3 regions of the Lysinibacillus sp. DFXJR4 genome follow, and region 1 is predicted to be linked to each of the others. Evidence: a T-box and tRNA genes for the amino acid it is inferred to sense, from the RefSeq annotation. Region 1 holds a T-box; the other regions hold tRNA genes.
What was found. A T-box is a leader RNA that pairs with one kind of tRNA and senses whether it is charged. The one in region 1 lies ahead of argS (arginine--tRNA ligase), so its partner is inferred to be a tRNA-Arg.

Region 1 (10,304 bases):
TTCAAAATATTTATCGTGATCATTTTCAAAGTAGCTTTGAGAAGTTGTCACACCCCATTTAAATGTACCTGCGTCCGCTTCCTTTTCTTCCATTAAGATATCAAGAAGCGCTGTTTTTGCCATTGGGCTACCAAGTAAAACAATCTTATCTTCTTTATTCATAGAGAAGCGAATATCTTTAAATAACGTTTCGCCTTCTTGACTTGCTGTTAGTCCATCAACTGTTAATACATCATTCCCAATTTCACGGCCGATTTGGAAGTTGATGAATGGGTATTTACGGCTTGATGGTTTAATATCATCTAGCTCAATTTTATCCAGCATTTTTTTACGAGATGTTGCCTGTTTTGATTTAGAAGCGTTTGCAGAGAAACGAGCGATAAACGCTTGTAATTCTTTAATTTTCTCTTCTTTCTTGGCATTTTGGTCTTGCGCCATTTTTTGCGCTAATTGAGAAGATTCATACCAGAAGTCATAGTTCCCAACATACAATTGGATTTTAGAGAAGTCTAAATCCGCAATATGTGTACACACTTTATTTAAGAAGTGACGGTCATGGGATACAACAATAACAGTATTTTCAAAGTTAATTAAAAACTCTTCTAACCATTGGATAGCTTTTAAGTCCAGATGGTTGGTAGGCTCATCGAGTAATAGAACATCCGGCTGACCAAATAGTGCTTGTGCAAGTAATACTTTGACTTTATCAGAGCCTTCAAGATCGCCCATTAGCATATAGTGAAGATCATCTGAGATACCTAAACCGTTTAATAATGTTGCTGCCTCTGAGTCAGCTTCCCAACCGTTTAGCTCTGCAAATTCACCTTCTAGCTCAGCTGCACGCATGCCATCCTCATCACTAAAATCTTCCTTTGCATAAATTGCATCTTTTTCAGTTTTCACATCATATAGGCGTTTGTTACCCATAATGACCGTATCAAGAACTGTATGCTCATCGTATTCAAAATGATTTTGTTTAAGGACAGATAAACGTTCGTCCTTACCCATTGATACATGACCTTCCTGTGCTTCAATTTCACCAGAAAGAATTTTTAAGAATGTTGATTTACCGGCACCATTTGCCCCGATTAAACCGTAGCAATTCCCCGGTGTGAATTTTATATTTACGTCTTCAAATAGTTTACGATCGCCATAGCGAAGACCTACATTACTTACTTGAATCATGCAAGTTCCTCCTTTTTTCACAATGGCTCTAGTATAGCATGAAATATGTTCCATAGTCTATAAACATTATTAAATCAAGGTTTAGCATCATTTAATTATCAAGAGCACAAAAAAGAAATTTAGAAACTTTGAATAACGACATAGAAGACCAGAAAAGGATTTCTGGGGTACTCTTCAAGATTTATAAGGAAATCCTGTTCCTAAACCAGGTGGTGGATACTGGAATCATTTAAAAGAAATGAAGGATTTTTATAAAGGTTTTAAATAAAATTGTAAAAGGAATAAAATGTTCGTTAACAAAGGTACATGGAATTTTATAAAAAACAGGTAAAAGAGTTATCAACTTTAGATGTTATTAGAATGTTAGAACGGAACTTTTTGGAAGAGTTAGCAATTAAGAAGGATGTTGAAATTTTACTTGAAGATCCGTTAACATTCACCATTTTATATAGAAATATCTGTAATAGATGGTAGATGTCATGAGTTACGAAACAATAGTGCCAGTACGTTTTTTATTCAAATGTAAACCAGATATTTAGCGATTATAGGTTTATCTAGCTTATTTTACTCATGAAGAACATTAGAAATTATTAGCTTAAATTACCCTAAATCTATTGTGAGAACAAGGTTACAACGTAATCAGGATGATTCATAATGACGAAAATATAATATGTGTTAATTTTGGAGATCAATTTTAGAAGTTTACCACATATAAACAATTGTTCAGGACTCACTTCAAAAATGAGTGCCTGGTCTATTTTTGTTGTGGTGAATATTAAATTTTATGAAATTGCTATGGACCACAAATCGAGAAACAAGTGTGCTCTTCGAAATTTTTTTGTTCCCAATCATCTATTTTGTTAAAAAAACGGATGAAATCGATGTCCATTGAATTATTTAAAGTACATGCAATGAAAGCGATTTGATTCCATTGTTTAAGGTTAACTGAATTTGGACCAAAATAATTAAAATTCGGTAAAACTTTATATATATGTAGATGTAAAAAAGCAAATGCTTCTTCTGTTAAAAAAATTGAAGATTCATGCCAATGTTCATTTTTAAAATCACCGCTCATGAATTCAAAAACATCACGTTGTTGTAAGTTTTTTAATGTATGTATTTTAATCATTTAATCCTCCTTAACTAAAAAGCCACTCATTTTGAGTGACTTATATCCCTAACAATTGCTTTTTCTTTGCTTCAAATTCGTCTTGTGTTAAAATTCCTGCATCTAGTAGTTCTTTCATTTTAATAATTTCATCTGCAGCACTTACCGCTGTAGATTGAGCAGTAGTCGAATCAGCATGACGTTTTGATTCAATCAAATCTACCATTTCTCGTGCTTGCTTTAATTCTTTTTTTACAAACGTGATTGAATTCTCGTCTTTTACAGCTGCCATTGTTCCACCTTTTGTTTCACTAGATCCGGAATAAGCAAACTGAATATATCCAGTAGTGAGTCCGGGCTCTTTGAATTGGATGGCAGTAATCGATTTAATAGGAATTGATTTTTCTCCTTTTGAACCACCTTTGTTAATGAAGTTTGAAAAACCTTTGGGTTGAATTTTTACGTTGTAGTCATCCACAATTACAGTGAATTTTCCATTAGATTTAAACTCATATACTTTCGACATTGCTAGATTTCCTCCTTTAAAGTTTTTTTCTATGGAATAAACTATACCAAATAGCCCAAATTGTGTCAGTATTAAATATGAAAATAAAAACAGACAACTGTAATTAATTATCTGTCTCACAATCTGTATTGGACTGTTTACCTTGTTCAATTACTTCCTCAAAGGCTACTTTAATTTCCTCAATCGTATAACCATTCACTTGGTTCCCAAACATTGTGGGTCATTGTTTTATTTTGTAGAATGAATTTGAGGGAGGCGAGCTAACTTGGAAATTACAACAGAAAGATTAATAATTAGACCTTTTAAGAGTACGGATTTACAGGATGTATTTGCTATTTATAATAATGATGATACATGTAAGTTCCTATTACATAATAAGTGGACACATGAGGATATGCAGGAAAGATTTAATAAGAAGCTAACAAACGGTGTACTCACTAAAGAATCAATGTTAAGCTTGGCAGTTATATACAAGACTAAAGTAGTTGGTGATTTATCCGTATGGTATACAGATATGAAAGACACTGTTGAGATTGGCTATAGTTTTTCAAATGAAGTAGCAGGGAGAGGTTTGGCAACAGAAGCAGTAAGTAGTTTGGTCTATAAACTATTTGATGAATTTAATGTACATCGTATACAAGCTAATCTTGATGCACGGAATACAGCTTCACAAAAATTGTGTGAACGAATAGGCATGAGAAAGGAAGCCCATTTCATACAAGATTTTTGGAATAAAAATGAATGGACAGATAGTTTTGTATATGGATTGTTACCCTCTGATTTGCAGTAATCGATTTAGTTATTTTCTTGTGCTTTAGGGGTGCTTTAGTTAAATAATCCGTAAAAGATCACCCGTGATGGATGTAGTGAATTTGCTATTATTTTCTCACCTCAATGACCTACCAGAAATACTGCGGACCATGAACAGAATATAAGCTGTCTCACTAAGTATTCTTTGAACCAAAAGTTGACTTTCATTTATAGCTACTGTAAAATATTTTGAAATTACAGTTAAATTCAATGAAAAAGAGAGTAGTTTATGGATAACTGGAAAGCGAATTAGGGATAGTGGAAGCCTGATGCAGAAGCCGTAAATGAAACGCACTTTGGAGAAGGTTCTCGAATTAGGAGTAGAGAATATCGGGGAGTCACCTCGTTAACAATGGAAAGTGGTCATTTGGAATGACAACTAGAGTGGTACCACGGGATAACTATGCTCTCGTCTCTATTATTAGAGACGGGAGCTTTTTTAATTTTTTTAGAGGAGGAAGATGAAATGAACATGAAGGAACAAATAGCCAAAAGCATTGCTGTTGCATTAAAGGATCAGCTTACAGAGAAAGAAATTCAACATTTATTAGAAAAACCAAAAAAATTGGAGCTAGGAGATGTAGCCTTTCCGTGCTTCACTCTTGCTAAAACATGTAGAAAATCACCTCACAGTATAGCTGAAGAGATAAAAAACAATTTGACATGTGAAATCATAAAGGATGTTCAAGTAATAGGAGGATACGTCAATATATTTTTTAATCCGTCAATCGTTACAAAACAGATGCTTACTAAAATATTAGTAGAACAACATTTATATGGAAGTCAGCAGGAATCAAAAGGGAATATTGTTATTGATTTTTCTTCTCCTAACATCGCGAAGCCATTTTCTATGGGGCATTTACGTTCTACTGTAATTGGCAACGCTTTAGCTAATATTGCCGAAAAAAATGGCTATCAAGCAATTCGTATCAACCATTTAGGAGACTGGGGAACACAATTTGGTAAGTTAATTGTTGCCTATAGACGATGGGGCAATCAACAAGCGATTGCGAATGCGCCGATTGAAGAATTATTAAAAATTTATGTGAAATTCCATGAAGAAGCTGAGCAGGACGAAACCCTTAATGAGGAGGCACGTGCTGCATTTAAAGCATTGGAGGATGGGAATGAAGAGGCATTTGCTCTATGGCAATGGTTTAGAGATGCATCATTAGAGGAATTCAATACTATCTATCAACTTCTTGGAATCCACTTTGATTCATACAATGGTGAAGCCTTCTACAACGACAAAATGGCAACAGTTGTCAAGGAACTAGAAGAAAAAGAGCTACTTATAAAATCTGATGGGGCATTTGTTGTGGAAGTAGAACCTATGCCACCTTGTTTAATTACTAAAACAGATGGTGCGACACTTTACGCAACTCGTGATTTGGCAGCTGCTTTCTATCGTAAACAGCACTATGACCCTAAAAAAATATTTTATGTGGTTGGCAATGAACAGTCCCTCCATTTTAATCAACTATTTAGGGTTATAGAGAAAATGGGATATGGATGGGCAAAAGATTTACAACATGTACCTTTTGGGATGATTCTAAAAGACGGTAAAAAAATGTCAACTCGTAAAGGCAAAATTGTTTTATTAGGTGAGGTGCTGAAAGAAGCGATTACTACAGCAAAACGCAATATTGAGGAAAAAAATCCAAAGCTAGAGCAGAAAGATAGTGTTGCCTATCAAGTTGGTGTTGGAGCGGTTATATTTAATGATTTGAAAAATGATCGTTTACATGATATAGAGTTTTCTCTTGAGCAAATGATGAATTTCGAAGGGGAAACAGGTCCATATGTTCAATACACTTATGCACGTATATCATCCCTTTTGGAAAAAATTAATGAACAAAGCAATGAAGTATCTTTTGAAAAGTTGGGTGACCAAGCATGGCCAGTTATTTTACTACTAGAACAGTTTCCGAAAGTAATTTCCAATGCCTTTGAGCAGGCGGATCCATCACAAATTGCTAAATATGCCTTACACTTAGCTCGTTTATTTAATAAATACTATGCCCAAAATAAAATAGTAGCTGAAGATCATATTAGAGGCTCACGATTAGCTTTCTGTCAATGCGTCGCTATCATTTTAAAAGAATCATTAGCATTATTGGGTATTGCAGCACCAAAGAAAATGTAAGCGAAGTACATCTACTACACTGTGGTAGATGTTATTTAAATTGACCAGTACTTGAAAAAATGATAAAAGGGAATAGAATGAAATCGGAGGTCTGACAATAATGGTAAAATTTATAGCTTAGAGAGAAGGTTAAACAAATATGATAAATAAGCAATGGAAGGCTTCCTCGGTGCTAATGGTTGTATGTATTTTTTTCGTTGCCCTCAATATGCGTCCAGCAGTAACCGCCATTGGACCACTCTATAATGTTTTATTGGAGTCATTACATATATCTAATACGAAAATGAGCTTTTTAACATCTATACCAGTATTTTGTATGGGACTCTTTGCACCTGTTGCTGTACCATTACAAAAAAAATTGAGCACAAAAACAGCTATTCCGCTCTTAATTGTCCTTCTTGCCTTTGCAAATGGATTGCGTTTTTTAAAAGAAAGTTATGGTTTACTTGTAGTTACAAGCTTTCTTGCAGGGTTTGCGATTGCGCTTATTGGTCCAATGCTAAATGCCTACATCAAGAAGAAATTTCCGAATCGTTTCACTACAGTTGTCGGAATTTATTCATTTGGAATAGGAACAGGCGCAACACTGAGTGCAGCACTAACCGTAAATCTTTATCGTCATTTTGATGGCAGCTGGACGATAGCTCTAGGTAGCTGGTCAATTCTAGCATTCAGCGCTCTGATAATGTGGTTTCTGTTAGTACAAAAAGAGGAGCGGGAGCTATCAAGGAAAGATGAAAAGTCTGAACATGTAATACGAAATCCATGGAAAAGCTGCAGAGCTTGGACAATTCTAATTTATTTCGGCTTACAAACATCACTATTTTTTTCAGTGATGTCCTGGTTGGTACCAATTTTGCAGGATAAGGGCTATTCACTTGGTGAAGCAAGCTCCATGTTAACATTGATGTCTTTTATACAAATGATTGGCAACATAGTAGTTCCGATACTAATGGAAAAATGGACAAGTCGTATAGCTTGGCTCTTTGCCTTAGGTGTTTTAGGCATATTAGGGTTTGCATTATTATGGGTAGGCTCAGGTACGTTGCTATTAATGGCGGTGTTTATTATCGGTATCGTATTAAGTGGTTTATTTCCAATTGGACTATTATTGCCATTGGATGAGGCAGAAACAAATGAGGAGGCGAATAGTTGGTCGTCTATGGTGTTGTCTGGCGGATTTATAATAAGCGCCATCATTCCAATTGTAATCGGCTATTGCTATGATATTACTGGCAATCATACAGTGACTTTTGCTATTTTCATGATTATTATGCTTGCCATTATGGCAACAACTTATCGTTTAAAGAAAAATTCTCTCTAGCATGCGAAATTGTTTAAGCATGTCTTTTTTTGAAAATTATTTTTGCTACGATTTATAAGTCAATTTTCATAACAAAGTTTTAAAAGAAACAATTTTTATAGGTATAAGGAATTGATTAAAAGAAGCAGCCAATATGTTTATAATATAACTTACATAATAATATTATTATGTAAACTTGAAGCGTAAATAAACCTTGTTTATGATAGATAAAGAAAGAAGCTGAAAGAAAGTATTGGTGAAGCTATGCGGAAGAAGATGCTCATTTTGGGTGCGACAGCTATTCTATTAACAGGCTGTAGTAATCAAACAGTGGCAGAACTGTTTGAGACAAAAAATGCAGAGACAAAATCAGAAAAAGCGGTAACAAAGCAGGAAGAGAAAATAGTGCCAGAGGTAAAAGTTGTTGGTGAAAACGGTATTGGTGCAGGACTTATTGTTAGGCAGGATCAAGATAAGCTTTATATAGTCACAAATGGGGCACTCGTAGCCTCTAAGCCAATTGCCCTCGTTGAATTTGCGAATAATAAGCTTAAGGAAGCGACTGTGCATTATATGTCTACAGCACATAATATCGCCATTTTACAAGTATCCTATAAAACCTCTGTAAAGGTACCAACAGTATATAAGGGAGATTTAAATAAGCTTTCGGTTTATGTCGATGGATTGCCACACATTATCCATAAATATAGTGATAAAGTTGCTGCTTATTATATAGATGTAGAACAACCATTACCTCTAGGGAGTCCTGTACTGGAGGCAGAGAATGGTGAATTTGTAGGTATCTACTTTAATCGTCAGCAAAACGAAGTTTCACAGCCATACATATTGCCATTTAAAGACATAGCTCAACTAGTAGATGAGTGGATTGAGGAAGGAATGAGGGTTAGTGATCGACTATCCCAATCCAAAAATTTGTACCCCTATATAGAACAGGGGGATCAAGCTGCTGTAACGCAGGTGATTGAAAAGTATGGAAAAAATATTTTTGCTTATAATGAAGATGAAATTAAGCAATTTTTAGATGTATTTCATAAGCATTTAAAGGCAGCTGTTGATATTCAAGACGCTAGTGTAATGGAATCTATTGTTGGAGCAGACGATTTACAGGATACTTTGAAAAATATGGTCTCTTATTATGCCTCTAAACAGGCGAAAATTAATTTTTCCAAGACTACTATAAAAAACATTAAAGTGATAAATCAGCGTTTGGTTGTGCGTGCAAAAACAGAATATTTACTGACGAATTCTGCAGGTCAGGAGGCACTTGCTAATTCGAAGATGCTTTATGAAATGATAAAAAATGAACAGGGCGAGTATAAGCTTATTCGTCTAACTACTGAGGAGTGAAAAGTTGGATGGAGCAAGCAAGACAAATGCTACAACATCATTTTGGCTATGATTCATTCCGTAATGGACAGGCACAAATTATTCAGCAAACATTACAAGGACAATCCAGTCTTTGTGTAATGCCAACAGGAGGTGGCAAATCAATTTGCTATCAAATTCCAGCTCTTATGCTGGAGGGCTTAACGCTTGTGATATCCCCTCTTATCTCTCTGATGCAAGATCAGGTGGAAGCATTACGTGCGGCAAATATTCCAGCAGCTTATATTAACAGTACCCTATCTGTACAAGAAGTGAATGAAACAATGCAGCTTGCAAGTGCAGGTTATTTAAAGCTGCTTTATATTGCACCAGAGAGATTGGAAAGTGCTGCATTTTTACAGGCACTCTCTTATTTGTCAGTACCGCTATTAGCTGTAGACGAAGCCCACTGTATTTCTCAATGGGGACATGATTTTAGACCAAGTTATCGAGCGATCCAAAAATTATTTACATTGTGGCCACAAAAGCCAACAGTCTTAGCCCTTACAGCAACAGCAACGCCAGCTGTATGTGAGGATATTAGACAGTTATTAGAGATTGACGAGCAATCAGCGGTAATTACAGGGTTTGCACGAGATAACCTAGCCTTTTCAGTTTTGATCGGTGAAAACAAAGAACGTTATATTAAAAATTACCTCACAAAGAACAAGCAGGAAGCAGGCATTATTTATGCTGCCACACGAAAGGCTGTGGATGCAATTTATGATGTCTTAAGTCGTTCTGGAGAATCTGTTGCAAAGTACCATGCTGGCCTAGCAGAGGAGATGCGCATGTTAGAGCAGGAACGTTTTTTAAAAGATGAGGCGCGTATTATGGTGGCGACTAACGCTTTTGGCATGGGGATAGACAAGAGTAATGTACGTTTCGTTATTCACTATCAAATGCCACGCAATATGGAAAGCTATTATCAGGAAGCAGGGCGTGCAGGACGCGATGGTTTACCAAGTGCCTGCATTTTACTGTATGCATCAGGGGATGTTCAAACACAGCGCTTCTTAATTGAACAGACACAGGATGAATCCCGAATTACCCAGGAACTAGTAAAGCTACAAACGATGGTGGATTACTGTCATACAGAGGGATGTTTACAAAATGCAATTCTCCTCTATTTTGGTGAAAAGGCAGGAGAGCCATGTGGTCGTTGCGGTAATTGTAATGATGGGCGAGAGATCAAGGATGTAACGGAAGATGCGCAAAAGGTGCTAGCCTGTGTCGTACGGATGGGGCAAAAATTTGGCAAGACAATGGTGGCTCAGGTGCTAATTGGCTCCAAAAATCAAAAGATGACGGAATTTGGCTTTGCACGGTTGTCAACTTATGGCATTTTAAAAGGGCAGTACTCTTCCAAAGATGTCTCTAGTTTTATTGAATTTTTAATCGCGGAAGGATTACTAGCCGTTAAGCACGGTACGTATCCAACGATCTTTGTATCAGAGGAAGGCAAGGCGGTTTTACTTGGCAATCGCAAGGTTATGCGAAAAGAAGCTGTTATTGTCCATAAGCTGGCAGACAATGATCCGCTGTTTGAGCATTTAAGAGCATTGCGAAAACAGATTGCAGATGAGGAACAAGTACCACCATTTGTGGTGTTCTCTGATAAAACATTACGAGAATTATGCGAGCAAAAGCCAATGGAGCTTGAAGGCTTACGACGTGTGAGTGGAATTGGTGAAGTAAAGTTTGAAAAATACGGCAAACGATTCTTCGAGGCACTCCAATCGTTTTTGAAGGAAGCATCCAATATTTAGTTTGAATCGTGTGACTAGGGTTTGTTGCTCAAAACAAAAAAGCGTGAGAAATCATAACCTTGATTTCTCAC
Region 2 (10,304 bases), on a different contig from region 1:
GGTGAAGGTCCGCGTATGCCAGAAGGTAAACGTCAATGGGCTTATGAATTATCTAAATGTATGACTTGTGGTGTATGTATGGAAGCTTGTCCAAACGTGTCTGAAAAAGCATCATTCATCGGGCCAGCACCATTATCACAAGTACGTTTATTCAACACTCACCCAACTGGTGCTATGATTAAAGATCAACGTTTAAATGCGATTATGGGTGATGGAGGCCTTGCAAACTGTGGTAACTCTCAAAACTGTGTTGCTGCATGTCCAAAAGGTATTCCTTTAACAACATCTATCGCATCATTAAACCGTGCAACTACAGTGCAAATGTTCCGTAACTTTTTCGGTTCAGATCACTTCGTTGACTAATTGTACAAGCTTTACTTTAAAACCCCCTACACGCAAAGTGTCAGGGGGTTTTTTCTATCCCAATTTCCTCCACTAAGGAATTTTGTGAATAAAACAAGCAAATAGATGAATTTTCTATGATAATATAATAATCTCCTTTATAATGAATATATATTCATTTATCGATTCGCTAAATTTAAAAGTGAATTAATTTTAGGAGGATGCTAAGATGAAAGCAAATTATATTGAAGATTTTCGGGAATGGGCAAAGGATTTTTCTTTTTATATCGAGGTACGTGTACGTTTTTCTGAAACCGATATGTATGGTCATATGAACAATACAGTTAGCTTTACATATTTTGAACAAGCACGAATTGATTATTTCCGTCACTTAGGTATCCTAATGCCAGCTGCAATTGATGAGAATGTTGAGGGAATTCCAATAGTAGCAGATCTACAATGTGATTATGTAAGACAGGTTTTCTTTGATGATGTATTAAAAATATATACAAAGGTAGCGAAAGTTGGTAATTCATCATTGGATATTCATTATATGGGGAAAAATCAAAAAGATGAAGTTTGTTTCACGGGTCGAGGGACAGTTGTGCAAATGGACCCTCGCACTGGGAAAAGTATAGCTTTATCTGAAGAAGCAAGGAATCATTTAGCCAGCCTTTCCATACTCTAATATAAATCGTTCTTTGACAAGCAATTTCTTTTGGGTAGTGAACAACCTTTATCATTTTGAAAGGCGTTTACCGATACATTTCATTTATTTATGACGGGAATTTTCGAAATTTTTAAGGAAACATGTCATATTCATGAAAATAGCCGTCACCGCTCCTCATTCCCTATCATAAGTTACAATACGTGCGGGGGAGGAGGGTGTAACTGAAAATGAATGGCTCTCATCATCGTTCTCTTTTAACAAATCGAGAACGTGAAATATTTGCGCTTTTATTAGCTGAAAAAACAACGAGGGATATAGCAGAGCAACTTGGTATTAGTGAAAAAACAGTGCGAAATCACATTTCCAATACAATTCAAAAGCTAGGTGTAACAAATCGATCTCAGGCGTTAATTGAGCTGTTACGCTTAGAAGAATTTAAATTAGACTAATGGACACTTGCTATTTCATGAAAAAAACGACAAAATAGAACTATTCAACGTATTTTTAGGAGTGAAATAGTTATATGTCGGATGAAGTAACAAAACACTCACCTGAAACCGTTGCAACGGTTGAAAAGGAATTACGCTATATAGCGGCCATTGTGAAACAAAAGGGAAGAGAAATTGTTTCGCAATATGCGATTACACCGCCACAATTTGTTGCATTACAGTGGTTAGAAGAACTTGGTGATATGACAATTGGCGACTTGTCTAACCGATTATACTTAGCTTTTAGTACAACAACAGATTTAGTGGACCGAATGGAGAAAAATGAATTAGTGAAACGAGTACGTGATGAAAATGATCGTCGTGTCGTTGTTGTTCATCTTCTCGAGAAAGGCGAACGTATTATTCAAGAGGTTATTGAAAAAAGACAACAGTATTTGCAGGAAAAACTTGTAGGTTTTAATGAGCAAGAAGTCGCGCAATTATCAGGATATCTACAAAGACTACATGTACACATGAAACAGGATTGAGGCGGAAAGTATGAATGCCCCGATAGGCGTTATTGATTCAGGAGTTGGCGGTTTAACCGTAGCAAAGGAAATTATGAAACGTTTGCCAAATGAAACGATTTACTACATTGGCGATACAGCAAGATGTCCATATGGTCCGAGAAGTCGACAGGAAGTACGGAATTTCACTTGGCAAATGGCAAAAGCACTCGAGAAAATGAATATCAAGATGCTTGTTATTGCTTGTAATACAGCGACTGCAGTAGCACTCGAAAGTTTACAAAGAAATATGCCTTTTCCGGTACTAGGCGTTATTAATGCTGGCGCACGTGCAGCTGTAAAGAAAACGAAGCGACATGAAGTCGTTGTGCTTGCAACAGAAGGAACCATTAAAAGTGGGGCGTATGAGGAAGCCTTACTGTCACTCAATACGTCAACACATATTATTCCACTTGCTTGTCCAACATTTGTACCACTTGTTGAAAGTGGCGAATATAAAGGTGGATTTGCTAATAAATTAATTACAGAAGGCTTAAAGCCGTTGAAAAATGAACAATTTGATACGGTCATCTTAGGATGTACACATTATCCAATTTTGCAAAAACAAATTGAAGCTGTTGTCGGAGAAGATGTTTTCGTGCTATCTTCTGCAGAGGAAACAGCAAAGGATGTTCAAGAAATGCTTGAGTATAATGGCACGTTGGCTGATTCAACTATAGTGCCTGCTCATAAATTTTATGCCACAGGATCGGTACCCATTTTCCGTTCAATTGCTGAAAATTGGCTTGAACAAGGTACTCTCGATATAAAACGTATGACATTAAAATAAAAAATCAGCTTAGCGACGGGCTAGGCTGATTTTTGCTGTTTTTAGCATCTTACATAGAGAACCGTACACTTTTTTGAATGGTTAAAGTATGATAAGATGAGTGCGAAAGTTTTAGGAGGAACAAGAATGATGACAAGATTTGATGGAAGAAATGCAGATGCACTGCGACCAGTAAAAATAGATAGTGAGTATTTAGTACACCCTGAAGGCTCAGTTTTAATTCAAGTTGGTAATACAAAAGTGATTTGTACAGCAACAATTGAGGATAAGGTTCCAGGATTTTTACGTGGACAGGGCAAAGGTTGGATCACGGCAGAATATTCGATGCTACCTCGTGCAACAGCACAGCGTACACCACGTGAGTCATCACGAGGCAAGGTGAATGGTCGTACAATGGAAATCCAACGTTTAATCGGCCGTGCATTACGTGCTATTGTTGACTTAGAGGCACTTGGGGAGCGAACAGTGTGGATTGATTGTGATGTTATTCAAGCGGATGGAGGAACACGTACAGCCTCTATTACAGGTGCATTTGTGGCAATGACACAGGCAATCGCTAAATTCGGTGCCGAAAAGCCTTTTGAAAAATTTCCTGTGACTGACTATTTAGCAGCAACAAGTGTTGGAATTGTCGAAGAACAGGGGGCAATTTTAGACTTAAACTATGTAGAAGATGTTGATGCAGCTATTGATATGAATATTGTGATGACAGGAGCAGGACAATTTGTTGAGCTTCAAGGAACAGGAGAAGAAGCAACATTTTCTCGTTCACAGTTAAATGATTTACTAGCATTAGGTGAAAAAGGTATTCAAGAGTTAATTGCACTACAAAAAGAGACACTTGGCGAACTGGCAGATCAAATTGGAGGACAAAAGTGATGAAGCAAGTAGTAATCGCAACGAAAAATAAAGGAAAAGCAAAGGATTTCGAAGCTTTATTTGGTCCACTTGGCTATGAAGTGGTAACCATGTTTGAAGTAGCACCAGAAATGGAAATAGAAGAAACGGGCACTACATTTGAGGAAAATGCAGTCTTAAAGGCAGAGGCATTAGCCAAAGAGCTCGGCACAATCGTTATTGCAGATGATAGCGGCTTAGCTGTCGATGCATTAAATGGAGAGCCAGGCGTTTATTCTGCACGGTATGCAGGCGACCATGATGATGAAGCGAATATAGTCAAACTGCTAGAAAATTTAAAGAATGTTGAAGGTGAAAATCGTACAGCACGCTTCTGCTGCTGTATTGCCATTGCAGGTCCTAATTTTAACACAACTACAGTTTTCGGTACTTGTGAGGGTGTTATTGCCCATGAAAAACGCGGTACAAATGGCTTTGGCTATGATCCAATCTTCTACGTACCAAGCTTAGGTCGTATGATGGCTGAGCTATCGCCAGCAGAAAAGGCTGCCATTTCTCACCGTGGAAATGCAATTCGTCAGTTGAAGGAACAATTGTCAAATCTTATAAAATAAGAGGTGATATCCATGCAAATACTAGTGATGAGTGATACACACGGTGATAGCGGTGTGATTGAAAAGGTTCGAGGCTTTTATCCAAACATTGACATTTTGATACATTGTGGGGATAGTGAGCTTCCTTTCTCCCATCAGGTATTAGAGGGCATGAAAAAAGTACGGGGTAATTGTGACGTTGATTCAGCCTTTCCAGATGAAATAGTGATTGATGTTGACGATATAAAAGTTTTTGCAACCCATGGTCATCTATTTAATGTGAAAAGCTCTTTGCTATCATTATCCTACCGAGCAAAAGAAGTGGATGCACAAATTGCCTGCTTCGGACATTCTCATATGCTAGGAGCAGAGATGATTGATGGTATATTATTTTTAAATCCAGGGAGCCTGTTAAAGCCGCGTGGACGCCAAGAGAAGAGCTTTGCCGTTGTGGAGATCAATCAGACAACTTTTAAAGTTGATTTCTTTACGGACGATCACCGGCTTTTAGACGCTTATACATTTATGCGAAATGAATAATGATGGTTGTAGAAATCCGCTTTATTTAGCGGATTTTTAATTTGTAGTCGGCTTGAAGGTGTTCTTAGTGGTAAAATTGACTATGAATTGATTTTAATGATGAAGGAAAAATAAATATAAAAGACAATAAAGGAGAGAGCATGGAAAATATAATTGGATGGAATTTTGATAATAGTTATGTCCAACTAGCTAGCATTTTTTATTCGGAACTAGCCCTTAATCCTGTACGTGCTCCTAAGCTGGTCAAATTAAATGAGACGGTTGCCTCGTCATTAGGTTTAACGATTGAAGCCTTATCTAGCGAGGAAGCGGTTGCGATTTTTGCAGGAAATAAGGTTCCAGCTGGAGGGAATCCCATTGCTCAAGCCTATGCTGGTCATCAATTTGGTCATTTCAATATGCTAGGCGATGGACGAGCACTGTTGCTTGGAGAGCAAATAACCCCAAATAATGAACGTTTTGATGTCGCGCTAAAAGGCTCAGGAAGGACACCTTTTTCTCGTGGCGGAGACGGCAGGGCAGCACTTGGACCCATGCTGCGTGAATATATAATTAGCGAAGCCATGCATGCACTTGGTATTCCCACTTCACGAAGCTTGGCTGTTGTAACAACAGGTGAAACAATTATCCGTGAATCTGAGCTTCCGGGTGCTGTTCTAACTCGTATTGCCAGCAGTCATTTGCGCGTCGGTACCTTCCAATTTGCAGCACAGTGGGGAACAGATGAGGAGCTAAAAATGTTAGCAGAATATACATTAGAGCGACATTTTCCGAATGCAGATCAGGCTCAAAATCGCTATCTTTATTTACTACAGGAAGTAATCAGAAAGCAGGCCTCCCTTATTGCAAAATGGCAGTTAGTTGGCTTTATTCATGGTGTGATGAACACGGATAATATGACTATTAGTGGTGAAACGATTGATTATGGCCCCTGTGCATTTATGGATACCTATGACCCAGCGACAGTGTTCAGCTCCATTGATAGACAAGGTCGTTACGCATATGGCAACCAGCCCAATATAGGTGGCTGGAATTTAACACGCTTAGCTGAAACATTATTACCTTTAATTCATGAAAATCAAGAGGAGGCAATAACCTTAGCTCAAGAAACATTGCAGCAATATCCCAAATTGTATCATGATAACTGGCTAGCGGGTATGCGTGCAAAGCTTGGCATTTATAATGAAGAAGAGCAGGACGCGCTACTTATTGAAGAGCTACTTAAGCTTATGCAGCAATATCAAGCGGACTATACAAATACATTTATTGCATTAACCTTTGAAAGATGGGACGAATCACAGCTATTTAGCTCATCGGCATTTAAAGAGTGGCATAGTAAATGGCTTGAGCGATTAACAAGACAATCGCAAACAAAGGAAATGTCCCACCAATTAATGCGTAATCATAATCCAGCAATTATTCCACGAAACCATCGTGTAGAAGAAGCATTAGAGGCTGTAGTCGAGCATGGGGACGACAGTGTTATGAACAAATTATTAAAGGCCCTTGCGCAGCCGTTCGAGCATTCTAATGAGCAATTACAATACGCAGCATTACCAGCACCATCTACACAGCCATATCGTACATTTTGTGGCACATAATTAAGCGAGGGGAACTCCCTTCGTTTTTTTATTTTGTCAAAAGGTCACTTCTAGAATCCAAGCGCATACCCTATGTATGAATAAATGCTAAAGGAGACTAGATTAGATGTATAAATATTCAAAGGGTTGGTTTGTTAAAGAATTGCGTAAACATGGAATCCTAGTACACCCTCAATTAAAAAATCATTTAGGGCTTTTTAAAGAATCTGAGCTTCGCAATTTATATTATCGCTTTGTTGTAAAAGAAACGCTAGAAACGAATCAAAAATAAAATGTTTGAACTACTCTTTTGTAGGAGAGAATTGATTCTACAGAAGGGAGTGATTTGATGTGGAGAAAACCATGGATTTTAACGCAAACATGGCAGGATGTATTGTTTTTGCATTGGCCGGTTCCTCCTTCTATACTAGAGCAGCATATCCCAAAAGATTTAAAAGTAGATCTCTTTGAACAAAACGCTTGGCTTAGTATAGTGCTTTTTAAAGTAAACGGACAACGACTACGATTGCTACCAGCATTCCCTGGAACTGATTCCTATGTACAGCTCAATATACGTACCTATGTGACGTACAAGGGGAAGCAAGGTATTTATTTTTTTAATTTAGATGTGACAAATCGCTTTGTTGCACAATTAGCTTCCTTGGGTGGTTTAAAATACCGTTATGCAAAAATGGCACTACAACTAAAGGATAATAGCTATTTTTTTACAAGCCATAGTAATAAATTTAAGGAAAGAGCAAGGATTTCTTATAAACCATTGCCTAATGAAATACCTAGTAGCAGCTTTGATAAGTGGTTAGTAGAACGCTATTGCTCATGGACAAAATCGAAAAATGTATTATTACGTATCGATATACATCATTTACCTTGGCAGCTTCAAAAAGCGCAAATCAATATTGAAAGCAATACGCTAGCTCCTTTTACGAATGAAATGCTCCAAAGGACTCAACCAATAGTTCATTATGCAAAGTGCAAGAAGGCGAACATTTTTCCACCTGTTGTTGAACAGAAAAACCAGATTTATTAACAAAAAAATCAATGTTAATAGATCTGGTTTTTATGACTAGAAGAGATAACAAAACTGGAGGACAATCGCGTGGGCAATCATATCTGACATAGCAAGTGCTTCAGCCTCAATTTCATCAAAAATGTTTACATCTGTTTGATAATCTTTTTGTATCATGGTTATCGCTTCATTTTTCGTTAACGCTAAATGTGTATAGAACATTTGTTGCACACCTTCTATGCTTAAGTAAGGATTGATACTGTGTAAAAAAATAGCAATTTCGTCTGCGTTTCGATACCATTCTTTTTCTTTAGCATCTGCTGTTTTAGCATCTCCTTTAACAGCAGCAGTCACTAATTGTGCTGCTATAGTAAGATGTTCCTTTATTAAGGTAGCATAACGATCAGCAATGGCATCACCATAGAATGGGCGTAGACAATTGCCTAAGTCAGTCGCATTGCGCAACAATCGTTGTTGCACGAAGGGAAAATCAGGCAGATTAAAAACAATGCTAATAATTGTCATCCTCGTCCAATTGACATGCTCCATCCAGAGAAGTCGATTCATCGCCATAAAGTCAGCCTCAATTTTACTTATACAGCGCCGATAATCATTTGACGGTCTTAAAAAATGGCGAACTGGTGCCGTATAATTAGTGTATGGAGCGGGATATAGCATACTAAGGGTAAACCCTTGTGAATAAGGATACAATAATTCACTCCTTTTTATTTTTCCTTTACTTTAGAATACTCTTTAAAAGTTTCGAGTATGATAGAAGGCAAAATTGATTATTCTTCATACCATCTACAGTAAGATTAATGTCTGTTATAAAATTATTTGCAGTGTTAGTTAAATAAAGGAGGGCTTGATCAATACTACAATTCCAGATAATTGCTGCGCATGATCAACCTCACGAAGCTCCTGATAATCCCCAGTTTCAATTATCCTGGTAATATACAATATGACCGTTATGTTAATGCGACATTTTGTTGCCGATAAGCCTCTGCTTCAAATTCAGACATTTCAGCACGAATAGGGGCCGAAGAAAATTGCACCATCAAGAGATCTCATCACTTTAACAGAAAAAGGCACTCGATAAATTAGTTTGGATCATTTCATTCCTTTAATGTTAAACCTATGGAGATTTATATTGAAAGTTACCCGCATTATTTATTAAAATATATATAGTATACAAAATAATCAGAGGTTCACCTTCTGTTACATCAGTTGGAATAAAAAATGTAGAATATTTTTGCTCTAGTAAATCGTTCTCTACTTACTGACCTTAACTCTCTGCTTATATCAGCATTGACAACATGAGTAACTTGTTGTGCATTTGAAAAAACGGTATCATAACTCTCGTTTTTGCTACTCTTCATTTTAGTAAAAAATCGGTCAATCCAAGCAAAAAGAATGGGAAAGATTGCATAAAATCACTAATGAATTCATATAATAATCTTTATGAGGCAAACCTTGCCTTCAAAGTAAAATTAATGTTGACATTTCCCCATAAAGTACATATAATAAATATTGTCCTTCATATGAAATATATAGAAATGACATCATGTCTCAGTAGCTCAGCTGGATAGAGCAACGGCCTTCTAAGCCGTCGGTCGGGGGTTCGAATCCCTCCTGGGACGCTAACTCAAGCCTTACAGCCACAACGGTTGTAAGGCTTTTTATATTTATGCATAAATACGGATAGCTAAATAATTTGCCCGAAATTTGACCAAATCAATCTTTTTTGTTAAAAAGCTTATCGAAGTGAGTACTGGCTCTTTGATCAGTTTCTTCTAATAAATGACCATAAGTATTCATTGTTGTGGTAATACTTGAATGTCCCAAACGAGCTTGAATATATGGGCAGCAGGGTAAAATGCAAATAAGAAATGACTAAATACAACCCATTAAACAGGCTAGTCCTCTTAAACCACCTAAAAAATAAATTCGATTAAATATAATATTTGTGATTTACAATCGTTCCATATTGTTCAGTGACGTCATTAAAAAAAGTGGCGTATTTTTATTAGAAAGAAGGTGGTTGTTTGCTTACTGTTACAGTCGGATCACAGGTAGAGCCTTTATTAAAAATCGGTACAGACTTTAAAATTGAAAAAATAAGGAGAATGATAGCTATGAATTATCAAGTACAATTAAACAATGGACAGTTAATTAATTTGAAAAATGCGGAGTTTGATGCGGGTGTATTCACGTCAACATTAAACGATCAAAAATAAATTTCGTTAATATTGGAGGGGCAATCATTAATAAACATATCATCATTAGTGACTTACCAGTAGATGATACAGAAACGCAAGCAGAAGCTTAGCGTTATTTTTATTGTCGAAACTATTAGATGGTGTGGGTATTTGATTTTATAGGGTTTTTACGGATAATAGAAACTAAGGGAGATGATTCTAAATTGATAGAAAAAAACGTCAACACCGAAGTTTCAGGAGATATAATAGTTACTCACCTAATAGGTCAAATAAAGATTGAAGATGTTAATGATTGGTTTAATGGTTTTGAAAAGGTGTGCCAGCAATTTATTTCTGAAGGTCGAGAATTCAAATTGTTGGTAGATAGAAAAGGATACATTCCAGACCATTTTTCTGTTCAGAAAGAATGGAAAGATAAGTTTTTTAATAATACCATTCTAAAACACAGCAAAGCAATTGCGTTTCTCCTTGAAGAAGGAGAGATAATGAACCACTTAAAGCAATCCAACACAAAAGGGTCTATTGAATTTTTCGATAATTATGAACAGGCATTCAAATGGCTGAGAGATTTTAAATAGTTGATGTAATATTTTAAGCAATAACAAATAACGATTTGCCTTCCACATGATTGTGGAGGGCTTTTATTATGCAAAAAGGAAGGTGTAGTATGAAAACAGACACGCTATATACA
Region 3 (10,304 bases), on a different contig from region 1:
GGATAGCAACTGGTTGATTTTCAAATGCCATAATATTTGTACTTGCATCACCCTGTAGCTTTTTCGCTGCTAAATGACCAGTCGCATTAATTTGAACTGAAACTTTTTTATCTTTGAGCTCTGCTAATGATTTAATCTTTGAATCCTCTTTTACAACGATTAATAATTGAGATTCATAGTATGGCTCAGTAAAATCGAATGATTGTTTACGTTCTTCTGTAATTGTAATTCCGGATGCCCCAATATCTGTTTCACCATTTTTAATTGTTTGGAATACAGGCTCCCAGCCAATATTTTGCCATTCTACCTCAAAGTTCATTTCATCAGCAATAGCCTGCAAAATATCGACATCAATCCCTACTATATTCCCTTTATCGTCAATCGATTCAAACGGAGCGAAAGTAGCCTCTGTACCTACCTTATAAACTTTTTTACCGCTTCCGCCATCCTCTGCCGGTGCACTACCTGATGATTTATCTTCCTTCGCGCCACATCCTGCTAGAGCTAGCATTAGTGCTGCCACGAGCATAAGTAACATAGATACTCTTTTTTTCATAGCATTTCCCCCTAAAATAAGTTTTTCCGAAATACGACTTCATTTTTCACAATTCGGAAATGTTAGACTATTAGGTCAATTATAGTAACATTATTGCTAATAGACAATAACTTTTCGTATAAAAGTAATTATTTTTTCATAAAAATTTATTTCCATGTGTTTTTTTAGCAAAAAACGGTATGAATAATCGAAAATAGCATTAAAAATGAATATTTATACATCAACTAATCATGCCAAAATTAGATAGTTTTGGGCAAAAAAAAAAGAATCCCCTCAGATAGGATTCTTTTTTTTCGACTAGATGGCTAGTCCTCACGTACAGTATGTCCACTAAAAAATAATTTGGAGTTGTTGCTTTTTTGAAGGTTTGAATGGAACAAATACGGGAATAATGCCAATTAGGGCAGTATTTCCACTATTTTCCCTTCTTTCTCCACTAAGCAGGCTGCTAAACTACTTATTAGGAGAATCGAGCTATAAAAGGTAATAAAATAATCAATAAAATGGCGCCCTCGGAGGGAATCGAACCCCCAGTGCAAGAACCGGAATCTTACGTGTTATCCATTACACCACGAGGGCATTAAACACAAAAAAAAAGTACTCACTCTAGGCTTTATGAAAAGCATGATGTAGATAATCCTCATTTTTTGAAGCATACCCGCAAAATAGTGTACCGTACTTTAATCTATGACCTTAACTATTATACAAACGTATTGCCAACAATTCAACTATAGAATGCAAAAAACAATTTATTTTTTTATTTCACTTTAGCAGGGTTAATATTTGACCTTCCCTGACTATAATGTGTATGATAGGGATACAGCTGAAATACAACGGAAGTTTTCAGCAAGAGTATTCGAATTTAGTTTTATTAAGGAGGATTTAACATGAATTTAATTCCTACAGTTATTGAACAAACAAGCCGTGGTGAACGTGCATATGACATCTATTCACGACTACTAAAAGACCGCATCATCCTTTTAGGAAGTGCGATTGATGACAACGTGGCTAACTCAATTGTAGCTCAGCTTCTATTCCTACAAGCTGAAGATCCAGATAAAGATATCTCACTTTATATTAACTCACCAGGTGGATCAATCACTGCTGGTATGGCCATCTATGACACAATGCAAATTATTAAGCCACAAGTACAAACAATCTGTATTGGTATGGCTGCATCTATGGGAGCATTCCTACTTGCGGCAGGTGAGCCTGGTAAACGATTCGCTTTACCAAATGCAGAAGTAATGATTCACCAACCATTAGGTGGCGCACAAGGTCAAGCAACTGAGATTGAAATCGCTGCTAAACGTATTTTATTCCTACGTGAAAAATTAAATGGTATCTTATCAGAACGCACTGGGCAACCGCTTGAAGTCATTTCAAGAGATACAGATCGTGATAACTTCATGACAGCTGAACGTGCAAAAGAATATGGCTTAATCGACCATATTATGGACCGTAGCGACCGTAAATAACAAAGTACAGACATCTCAGATTTAGTTCTGAGATGTCTTTCTTTATTTTGACGCTCTATCCATCACTTTTACATTTTCATCCGTCACTTTGACATTTCTATCCGTCACATTAGCTCCGCTATCCACCACTTTCGTTAAATAGAGCATAAAAAAACTGCCCAATTATTGGACAGTCTTTAAATTTAATCTTCTTTTTCGATTAACTCTGCCAATGCTGTAACCGCTTGCTCAGCATCGTTGCCTTCACTGCTTAACACTACTTCTGTTCCTTTGGCAATAGCTAAGCTCATTACACCCATAATGGATTTAGCATTAACTTTTTTCTCATCCTTCTCAAGAAAGATATCTGCACTAAAGCGATTTGCTTCTTGAACAAATAATGCTGCTTGTCTAGCCTGTAGTCCTAATTTTAATTTGACTTGGACTCTTCTCTCGGTCATTCTCAAAACTCCCCTTTACTACCGTTCATCTTATTAGTTTTATCTTACCTTACTTACTAGCAAAAGAACAATATGTGTTTACGCATCACATTCATACCTGAAAAGTATGAAAACTTAACCACCAATCTTTTCTCCACGTCTTAATGCATCCGCTATTTCGTCGATTTTCCGTAAACGATGATTGACACCTGATTTACTAACCGTTCCGCTTGATACCATTTCACCCAGTTCTTTTAGGGTGACATCTTGATATTCTACTCGTAAACGTGCAATTTCTCGAAGCTTTTCTGGTAATTGATCTAGGCCAATGGAATTTTCAATAAATCGAATATTTTCAACCTGACGCAATGCAGCACCTATTGTTTTATTTAAGTTTGCTGTCTCACAATTAACAATACGGTTAACGCTATTCCGCATATCTCGCAATATACGGACATCCTCAAATTTCATCATTGCCTGATGTGCTCCTACAATATTAAGAAAATCAGAAATCTTTTCTGCCTCTTTTAAATAGGTCACAAAGCCCTTTTTCCGTTCTATTGTTTTAGCATTTAGATCAAATTCATTCATAACATCCATTAAAGCCTCGCCATGCTCTTTATATAACGAATAAATTTCTAAATGGTAGGCTGACGTTTCTGGATTATTAACAGAGCCGCCTGCTAAAAATGCACCTCGTAAATATGCTCTTTTTTGACCACTCTTTTTAATAAGCTTTGGAGAAATCGTATGATTGAATTGAAAGTCGTCTGAGATGATTTCTAAATCAATTAGTAGCTCGCGCGCACCATCTCTTACACGGCAAATATATACGTTATTTTTTTTCAAACGCATTTTTTTTCGAACAAGTAACTCTACATTATATGGATACAACTTTTTCATAATCGTATAGAGTCTTCTTGCAATTGCAGCGTTTTCAGTTTGTACGTCTAAGCTTAACTGTTTATTCGCAAAGGATAATGAACCATTCATACGAATTAGGGCAGATACTTCTGCTTTCATACAATGATTGTCCGCTTCTATTTGCGTTAATTCTTTTTTTGTTTCAGAAGCAAAAGACATATCACGTGCCCCCCTTTCAACTTCAGTTCTATGTATATGCCATCTTATCATATACAATAAGCGCTTTATGATTGTATTTTTGGATTGTTTACTTTTTGTTTATAAATATTTGCGTATTCTACAAGCCATTTAGCAACATTTGTCGCATTATGACGAACCGTCCCATCTGATCGAATTGTGGCAATATCTCGCTTAATAACCTCTAACCCCATACTTTCAAGCTTTGCCACATCAAATGTTACAGGTTCCGCACATTCTTCCTTATAAAGCTCCTGTACAGGATGTGGTAATTTCTCTTCATTTACTAAAATAGAATCGATAAAGGAAGCGCCAACATGTTCGTAAATTGCTTTTACATGATCTCCTGCTGTATAGGAAATGGTTTCACCTTTTTGAGTCATTAAATTACAAACATAAATTTTTCTTCCTTTAGCTCTTACAACAGCTTCACCAATTTCTTTGACAAGCAGGTTAGGTATAATACTCGTATATAAGCTACCAGGACCAATTAAAATATAATCCGCACGCTGGATTGCTCGTATTGCCTCTGGTAACGGTTTCACATTTTCAGGCACTAGAAAAACACGACTAATGCGTTTTGTAGCCGTTGGAATTTTAGATTCACCTTCGATTGTAGAACCGTCCTCAAGCTCTGCATGTAAATTAATTTTTTTATTGGCAGCTGGTATAACACGACCATGGACCTTTAACACTTTTCCCATTTCACTAATGGCATGGTTAAAATCACCTGTAATCTCTGTTAAAGCAGTGAGCATTAAATTGCCTAATGAATGCCCTCGTAAATCTTGTGATGCCGAAAAGCGATATTGAAACATTTGCTCTACAAGTGGCTCAACATCCGATAATGCAGCAATAACATTTCGGACATCGCCGGGTGGTGGTATATCATAATCATCCCGTAAGCGCCCTGAAGAGCCACCATCATCCGCTACTGTTACAATAGCAGTAATATCGAATGGATGATGCTTCAGCCCCCTTAGTAATGTAGAAAGCCCTGTACCACCACCTATAACAACTAGCTTAGTGTGCCTTTTCCCCATTCACTCAATCCTTTCTTCGATTGATGTCACGATGCGTTATAACCGTATTCTCTTTTCCACTTAGATATGCCCCAAAATACTCTGCTAATGTTACCGAGCGATGCTGTCCACCCGTACAACCAAAGGCAATAACAAGCTGTGATTTTCCTTCTTGTCTATATAGAGGTATCATAAATTCAAATAAATCCTTCAATTTTTGAATAAGCGTTTGTGTATCCTCAAGCGCTAAAACATAAGAGGATACCTCCGTCTGTAATCCCGTCTTAGGACGCAGCTCTTCAACATAATAGGGATTTTTTAAAAAACGCACGTCAAACACTAAATCTGCATCTATTGGCATACCATGTTTAAATCCAAAGGACATAATATTAACCGAAAAAACATGATCTGAATCACTCGCAAACTCTTTGGCGATTTTTTCACGTAGTTCCTTAGGCTTCATAGTAGACGTATTATAGACAAAATTAGCCCGCCCTTTCACTTCAGAGAGCAAAATACGCTCTTGTTGAATACCATCTAATGGTAAGCCATTGACAGCTAATGGGTGCGAACGTCTTGTCTCTTTATAGCGTCTAACTAATGTTGCATCATCTGCATCCAAGAACAATATGCGTACAACAATATTCCCTTCTTTTTGTATATGGTCAAGAGCACCAATAAGAGAATCAAAAAAGTCACCGCCCCGCATATCCATAACAGCTGCAATACGTGTAGTATTTTTTCCCGAATCCCTAAGGAGGGTTAAAAAAGTTGTAAGTAACGCCGGTGGTAAATTATCAATACAGTAATACCCTAAATCCTCAAAGCTTTGAATAGCTACTGTTTTTCCAGCTCCAGACATTCCTGTAATAATAACCAATTCATGTGTTCTTTGTTGGCCTTCAACCACCACTGTCATGCAGCTCCTTTTATTGTTCTTTTGATATTTGTATTTTTTCATGCAATAATTCAAAATCAGTCGTATATTCAAATGTTCCATACTGAATGCCTGATTGTGAGATAGCAAATTGTAAATTTGTCCGATCACCTTCAGCCATTGGCAAATGGTTTAAATCCTCTACTGGGTGCCATGCAAGCTTGCCTTCTCTCGTTTCATCAAAAGGTATACCTTCTATATCCTTGGCAACAAACGTATAAAGCATCCATTCATCAACGACTGCATTATTTTCTTTAATAACCATTGTATAAACACCTTTTAAATGCGCATTTAATGGTGTGACATTTGTTTCCTCCTGAAACTCACGTACAGCAGCCTCATAGATGGATTCGCCGCACTCCATTTTTCCACCTGGAGCTACGTACCAGCCGCGTCTAGGCTTTTGAAGTAATAATACTTGACCGTCTTTAACGGCAATTAAGTTTGCAATTCTTTGCATAGGCACACCTCTAATCACTTTGCATTCTATCCTTCATTATAGCAAGACCCAACAATATTTGTCCTCCATTCAGAACTTTAGTGCCTGGCAATTTTCACTTTAATCGTATTATTAGTAATCATGAGTTTGTCATCATCCATGAATCTAAAAGAGCTGGCTCACAATTATTAATATCCTAACATAACAAAAATAGGTTGCCCCACCATATTAGGCGGAGACAACCTACTAAACAAAATAAAAGGGGGATTGCTAATTACACAATATATATTACACCTTTTATATGTCATTCAAGTTACAACAATATTAAAACCGTGTTAAAAATTGTATTTTTTTCCTTGGAACTTTTATTTACATTAAGCATTAATTTTCTCTAATAGTTCTTCTACATAATGCTGTACTGCTTGTGCGGCAATACTTCCATCACCTGTAGCTGTCACAATTTGACGAAGTGATTTTTCGCGTACATCACCTGCTGCAAAGATACCTGGTACAGTTGTTTCCATGTTTTCATTTGTTAAAATATAGCCTGCATCATTTAAAATACCTAAAGATTCAAATGGCTTTGTTAATGGTAGCATTCCGATATAAACAAATACACCATCAGCAACAAATTCAGATTCTGTTCCATCTACAGTAGATTGTAATGTTACACTACCAACTTTACCGTTAGCTTCATTTATTTCTTTCACTGTAGCATTCCAGATGAAATCAATTTTTTCATTTGCAAAGGCACGATCTTGAAGTATTTTTTGTGCACGCAATTTATCTCGGCGGTGAACAATTGTTACTTTCTCAGCAAAGCGAGTTAAGTATACCCCTTCTTCGACAGCTGAATCTCCTCCACCTACGACTACTAGGTTTTTTTGCTTGAAGAATGCACCATCACAAACTGCACAATAGCTGACACCGCGGCCACCTAATTCTTTTTCGCCAGGCACGCCCATTTTTTTATATTCCGCCCCTGTAGAAATAATAATGGCACGTGTTTTATATTCTTTCGCACCTGATTTTATTGTTTTATATTCTTCACCATCGATAATTTCAGAAACATCGCCGTAAGCATATTCTGCACCGAATTTTTTAGCATGCTCAAACATTTTTGTAGACAGCTCTGGTCCTAAAATCGTATCGAATCCTGGATAGTTTTCTACTTCTTCTGTATTTGCCATTTGTCCACCAGGGATACCACGTTCAATCATTAAAGTTGAAAGGTTCGCACGTGATGTATATACAGCAGCAGTCATTCCTGCAGGACCTGCACCAATTATTACAACATCATAAATTTTTTCTTCCGACATAAAATCTTCCCCCTACACAAATACTTTTTTATCCCGCCTACATGTACTGTAAGACCCCCACTCTCCCATTTAAGTGATGCAATTATGAAGAGGGAAATCAACTACCCATGAAAAGCTTGATTGGCTCAACTCTAACTGTTTGAAGTTTTACCTATTAATAACGATTGTAAGTTCATCGTATGTGAAAGTAAAAAGTTATTCAACTATGTTGCTCAGAGGTTACTTATGACCGTTTGGTAAGAACTTTAAAATTTCATCAATATACTTTGATAAAGTCGCCACAGATACCCCATATTGCTGAGCTATCTCTTTTTTTGTAACCTTGAGCATTCGAGATGAACGAAATAAAAAATCATTCGCTCCTGCAATAGCTGCTGGATTTGTAAAACGATAATTACTGTTAAGTGCCTGCTCACAGAGAACAAACCACATTTGAAACATTGGTGCAATGAGGGCCGTAAGCTTACCATACTGTTCTAATAAAATTTCTGGCACACTTACTGCTCGTAAAAAACTAGCCTCAACCTTATTTTTCATATCAAAGTGATGACCAAGTGCATATGCTAGGAATAACTTTTCAAACGAACCATATTGCTCAACGTCTATCCATTTGGGATGTGCAATAATTTCTTGCTTATGCGCTGTACAGCTCAATAAAAACAACCCAAAAATACGCTCACTAGTATAATTACTCTCTAGTTTTTCTACAATATAATCACGGTCATGTTCTAATGCATCGAGCTCATAATCATTTTCCTGTTCACGCCAAGGTTCAAAGCCTTCTTTGTCCGGATCTAGCTCTAATAGTTGCTCCCAAGCACTCTTAGAAATTTCCTTATGTCCTGAGAAGTATGCCGCATGAGATAACCAAAAATAAAAGCCAGCATCCCCTATATAACCACGTTTTTGCATACTACGTAACCATTTAAAGGCCAAATCGTATTGCCCAACTAACGCTAATGTTGCACCTAGCTTGTAGCGATGTTCCCAAGTGTAAGGCTGAATTTTAACAAGTACATTTAAAAGGTCCTTTAATTCTTCTTCATTTTTTTCATAATATGCAATAACGGTTAAATTACATAACGCATGTAAATTTCCCTTATTTTTACGCAAGACAGTATTTAAAAGTGCCTTTGCCTGTTCTGCCTCACCGACATAAAAATATGCAAGTGCTAAATTATTATAAGCTGACCAAAAATCTGGTCGATCTTCAATTAACTCTTCTAGAATATTAATAGCTTCGGGGAAGTCCCCTTTTTCCATACAACGCCTCGCCTGTTCCTGTCGATATAAATCCTCGCCAGTACCATCTAGCTCCTCAAAATCATCCTGCTCAAAAGCAACGAATTCTAATATTTCTGCCGCCTCATCTGCATAGGCACCATCTGGCTCTTTTTGCAAATATTGCTCCGCAAAGCGTTTAGCATCTTGTATCATACCAACACATCCTGAAACCTCTGCCATATAAAAAATGATTTCTAGATTCTCTGGATCAATTTGATAGGCATGACGAAGAAGATCATACGCTTCCTCGAAACGTTGACCCTCTAACTCCACGATTGCCAATTGCAATAAGATCATTGGATCATCTGGACTTAGATCTACCGCACGCTGTAAATATTTATAAGCTTTATTCATTTGTCCACTATTCATTGCTTGAATTGATTTTTTATAATAATAGTCGCCTGTTGGAATGAACGACACGACATTCGTTAGATTCTCTTTTTGATGTTTCTTTTCCAAAATATTTCCTCCGAAACAAGAAATAAGGAACGTTTTTCACGTTCCTTTACACAGTAACCTTTATTATACCATACAATTAGCAATATGCTGTTATTTCTCTTCGTGACGTTTTTCTAACACATGTAAAACATCATAAACGCTTACTTTTTGTTCTTGCAGTAGTACTAATAAATGGTAAAGTAAATCGGCTGCTTCCCATTTAACCTCTTCTGCATCTCGATTTTTTGCACCAATAACAACTTCCGTTGCCTCTTCCCCGACCTTTTTACAAATTTTATCGATTCCTTTATCGAATAAATATGTAGTATATGCGCCTTCTGGCATTTCTTGCTCACGTTTTGCAATAACGTTAACAAGCTTAGTAATAATCTCAACAGAGCCAACCTTCGTATTTTGCTGAATAAGCTTTGTAAAGCAGGAGGTTGTGCCATTATGACAGGCTGGACCAGCAGGGAGTACTTCCACAACTAACGCATCTCCATCACAGTCTGCTTTCATGGCCACTACTTTTTGTGTATGACCACTAGTTGCCCCCTTGTGCCAAAGCTCCTGACGTGAACGTGAGTAGAACCATGTTTCACCTGATTCAAGTGTTTTTTTCAGTGATTCTTTGTTCATATAGGCTACAGTTAATACTTCTTTTGTATTGGCATCTTGCACAACTGCAGTGACAAGGCCTTTATCATCAAATTTAATGCTGTCTATCATCTTACTGCCACTCCTTTTTCACGTAAGTATTCTTTTACTTGCGCTACGCTCGTTTCTTTGTAATGAAAGATCGATGCGGCAAGAGCTGCATCTGCATCAACATCTTCCGCTAATACTTCGTAAAAATGCTCGGCATTCCCTGCACCGCCACTAGCAATAACAGGAACTGTTACAGCCTCTCTCACTGCCTTAGTTAAGGCTAAATCAAAACCTGATTTTTCACCGTCCTGATTCATGCTTGTTAATAAAATTTCTCCAGCGCCCAAGCGAACCGCTTCCCTTGCCCACTCTGTTGCTTGCCAACTAGTTTTGTTGCGACCACCATGCGTATAAACCATCCATGTGCCGTCTTCATCACTATAGCGCGCATCAATAGCAACAACAATACATTGTGCACCAAAAAAGTCAGATCCTTCTTTAATAAGCTCAGGTCGCTCTAAAGCAGAAGTATTGACTGATACCTTATCAGCGCCTGCACGTAAAATGCGTTTCATATCACCCAATGTGCGAATTCCACCACCTACTGTAAATGGAATAGCAAGTGTCGCTGCTGTTTGTCGCACGACATCCACCATTGTTTCA

Region 2: it has a tRNA-Arg gene. The T-box ahead of argS (arginine--tRNA ligase) is inferred to sense a tRNA for this amino acid. The anticodon was not compared.
Region 3: it has a tRNA-Arg gene. The T-box ahead of argS (arginine--tRNA ligase) is inferred to sense a tRNA for this amino acid. The anticodon was not compared.

What each region holds. Positions count from the first base shown of each region.
Region 1 covers NZ_JBXUNW010000018.1:7,510-17,813, forward strand. Annotated here, with positions in the region: gene AC2CGN_RS21915 (ABC-F family ATP-binding cassette domain-containing protein) at 1-1,185, opposite strand, end outside; gene AC2CGN_RS21920 (hypothetical protein) at 1,492-1,659, shown strand; gene AC2CGN_RS21925 (hypothetical protein) at 1,979-2,314, opposite strand; gene AC2CGN_RS21930 (DUF4429 domain-containing protein) at 2,355-2,819, opposite strand; gene AC2CGN_RS21935 (GNAT family N-acetyltransferase) at 3,085-3,609, shown strand; T-box leader at 3,831-4,049, shown strand; gene argS (arginine--tRNA ligase) at 4,096-5,775, shown strand; gene AC2CGN_RS21945 (MFS transporter) at 5,915-7,099, shown strand; gene AC2CGN_RS21950 (hypothetical protein) at 7,343-8,446, shown strand; gene recQ (DNA helicase RecQ) at 8,455-10,233, shown strand.
Region 2 covers NZ_JBXUNW010000003.1:5,963-16,266, reverse strand. Annotated here, with positions in the region: gene sdhB (succinate dehydrogenase iron-sulfur subunit) at 1-363, shown strand, start outside; gene AC2CGN_RS10325 (acyl-CoA thioesterase) at 572-1,030, shown strand; gene AC2CGN_RS10320 (helix-turn-helix domain-containing protein) at 1,240-1,461, shown strand; gene AC2CGN_RS10315 (MarR family winged helix-turn-helix transcriptional regulator) at 1,536-1,988, shown strand; gene racE (glutamate racemase) at 1,999-2,796, shown strand; gene rph (ribonuclease PH) at 2,926-3,675, shown strand; gene AC2CGN_RS10300 (XTP/dITP diphosphatase) at 3,675-4,268, shown strand; gene AC2CGN_RS10295 (metallophosphoesterase) at 4,281-4,787, shown strand; gene AC2CGN_RS10290 (protein adenylyltransferase SelO) at 4,928-6,388, shown strand; gene AC2CGN_RS10285 (DUF2639 domain-containing protein) at 6,495-6,659, shown strand; gene AC2CGN_RS10280 (YqjF family protein) at 6,717-7,415, shown strand; gene AC2CGN_RS10275 (hypothetical protein) at 7,452-8,105, opposite strand; tRNA gene AC2CGN_RS10270 (tRNA-Arg) at 8,961-9,034, shown strand; gene AC2CGN_RS10265 (hypothetical protein) at 9,440-9,631, shown strand; gene AC2CGN_RS10260 (SpoIIAA family protein) at 9,754-10,191, shown strand.
Region 3 covers NZ_JBXUNW010000011.1:62,636-72,939, forward strand. Annotated here, with positions in the region: gene AC2CGN_RS18410 (basic amino acid ABC transporter substrate-binding protein) at 1-556, opposite strand, end outside; tRNA gene AC2CGN_RS18415 (tRNA-Arg) at 1,061-1,135, opposite strand; gene clpP (ATP-dependent Clp endopeptidase proteolytic subunit ClpP) at 1,444-2,034, shown strand; gene AC2CGN_RS18425 (HPr family phosphocarrier protein) at 2,217-2,474, opposite strand; gene whiA (DNA-binding protein WhiA) at 2,589-3,536, opposite strand; gene AC2CGN_RS18435 (gluconeogenesis factor YvcK family protein) at 3,602-4,597, opposite strand; gene rapZ (RNase adapter RapZ) at 4,602-5,495, opposite strand; gene AC2CGN_RS18445 (NUDIX domain-containing protein) at 5,506-5,973, opposite strand; gene trxB (thioredoxin-disulfide reductase) at 6,327-7,271, opposite strand; gene AC2CGN_RS18455 (tetratricopeptide repeat protein) at 7,491-9,014, opposite strand; gene hisIE (bifunctional phosphoribosyl-AMP cyclohydrolase/phosphoribosyl-ATP diphosphatase HisIE) at 9,105-9,722, opposite strand; gene hisF (imidazole glycerol phosphate synthase subunit HisF) at 9,719-10,304, opposite strand, start outside.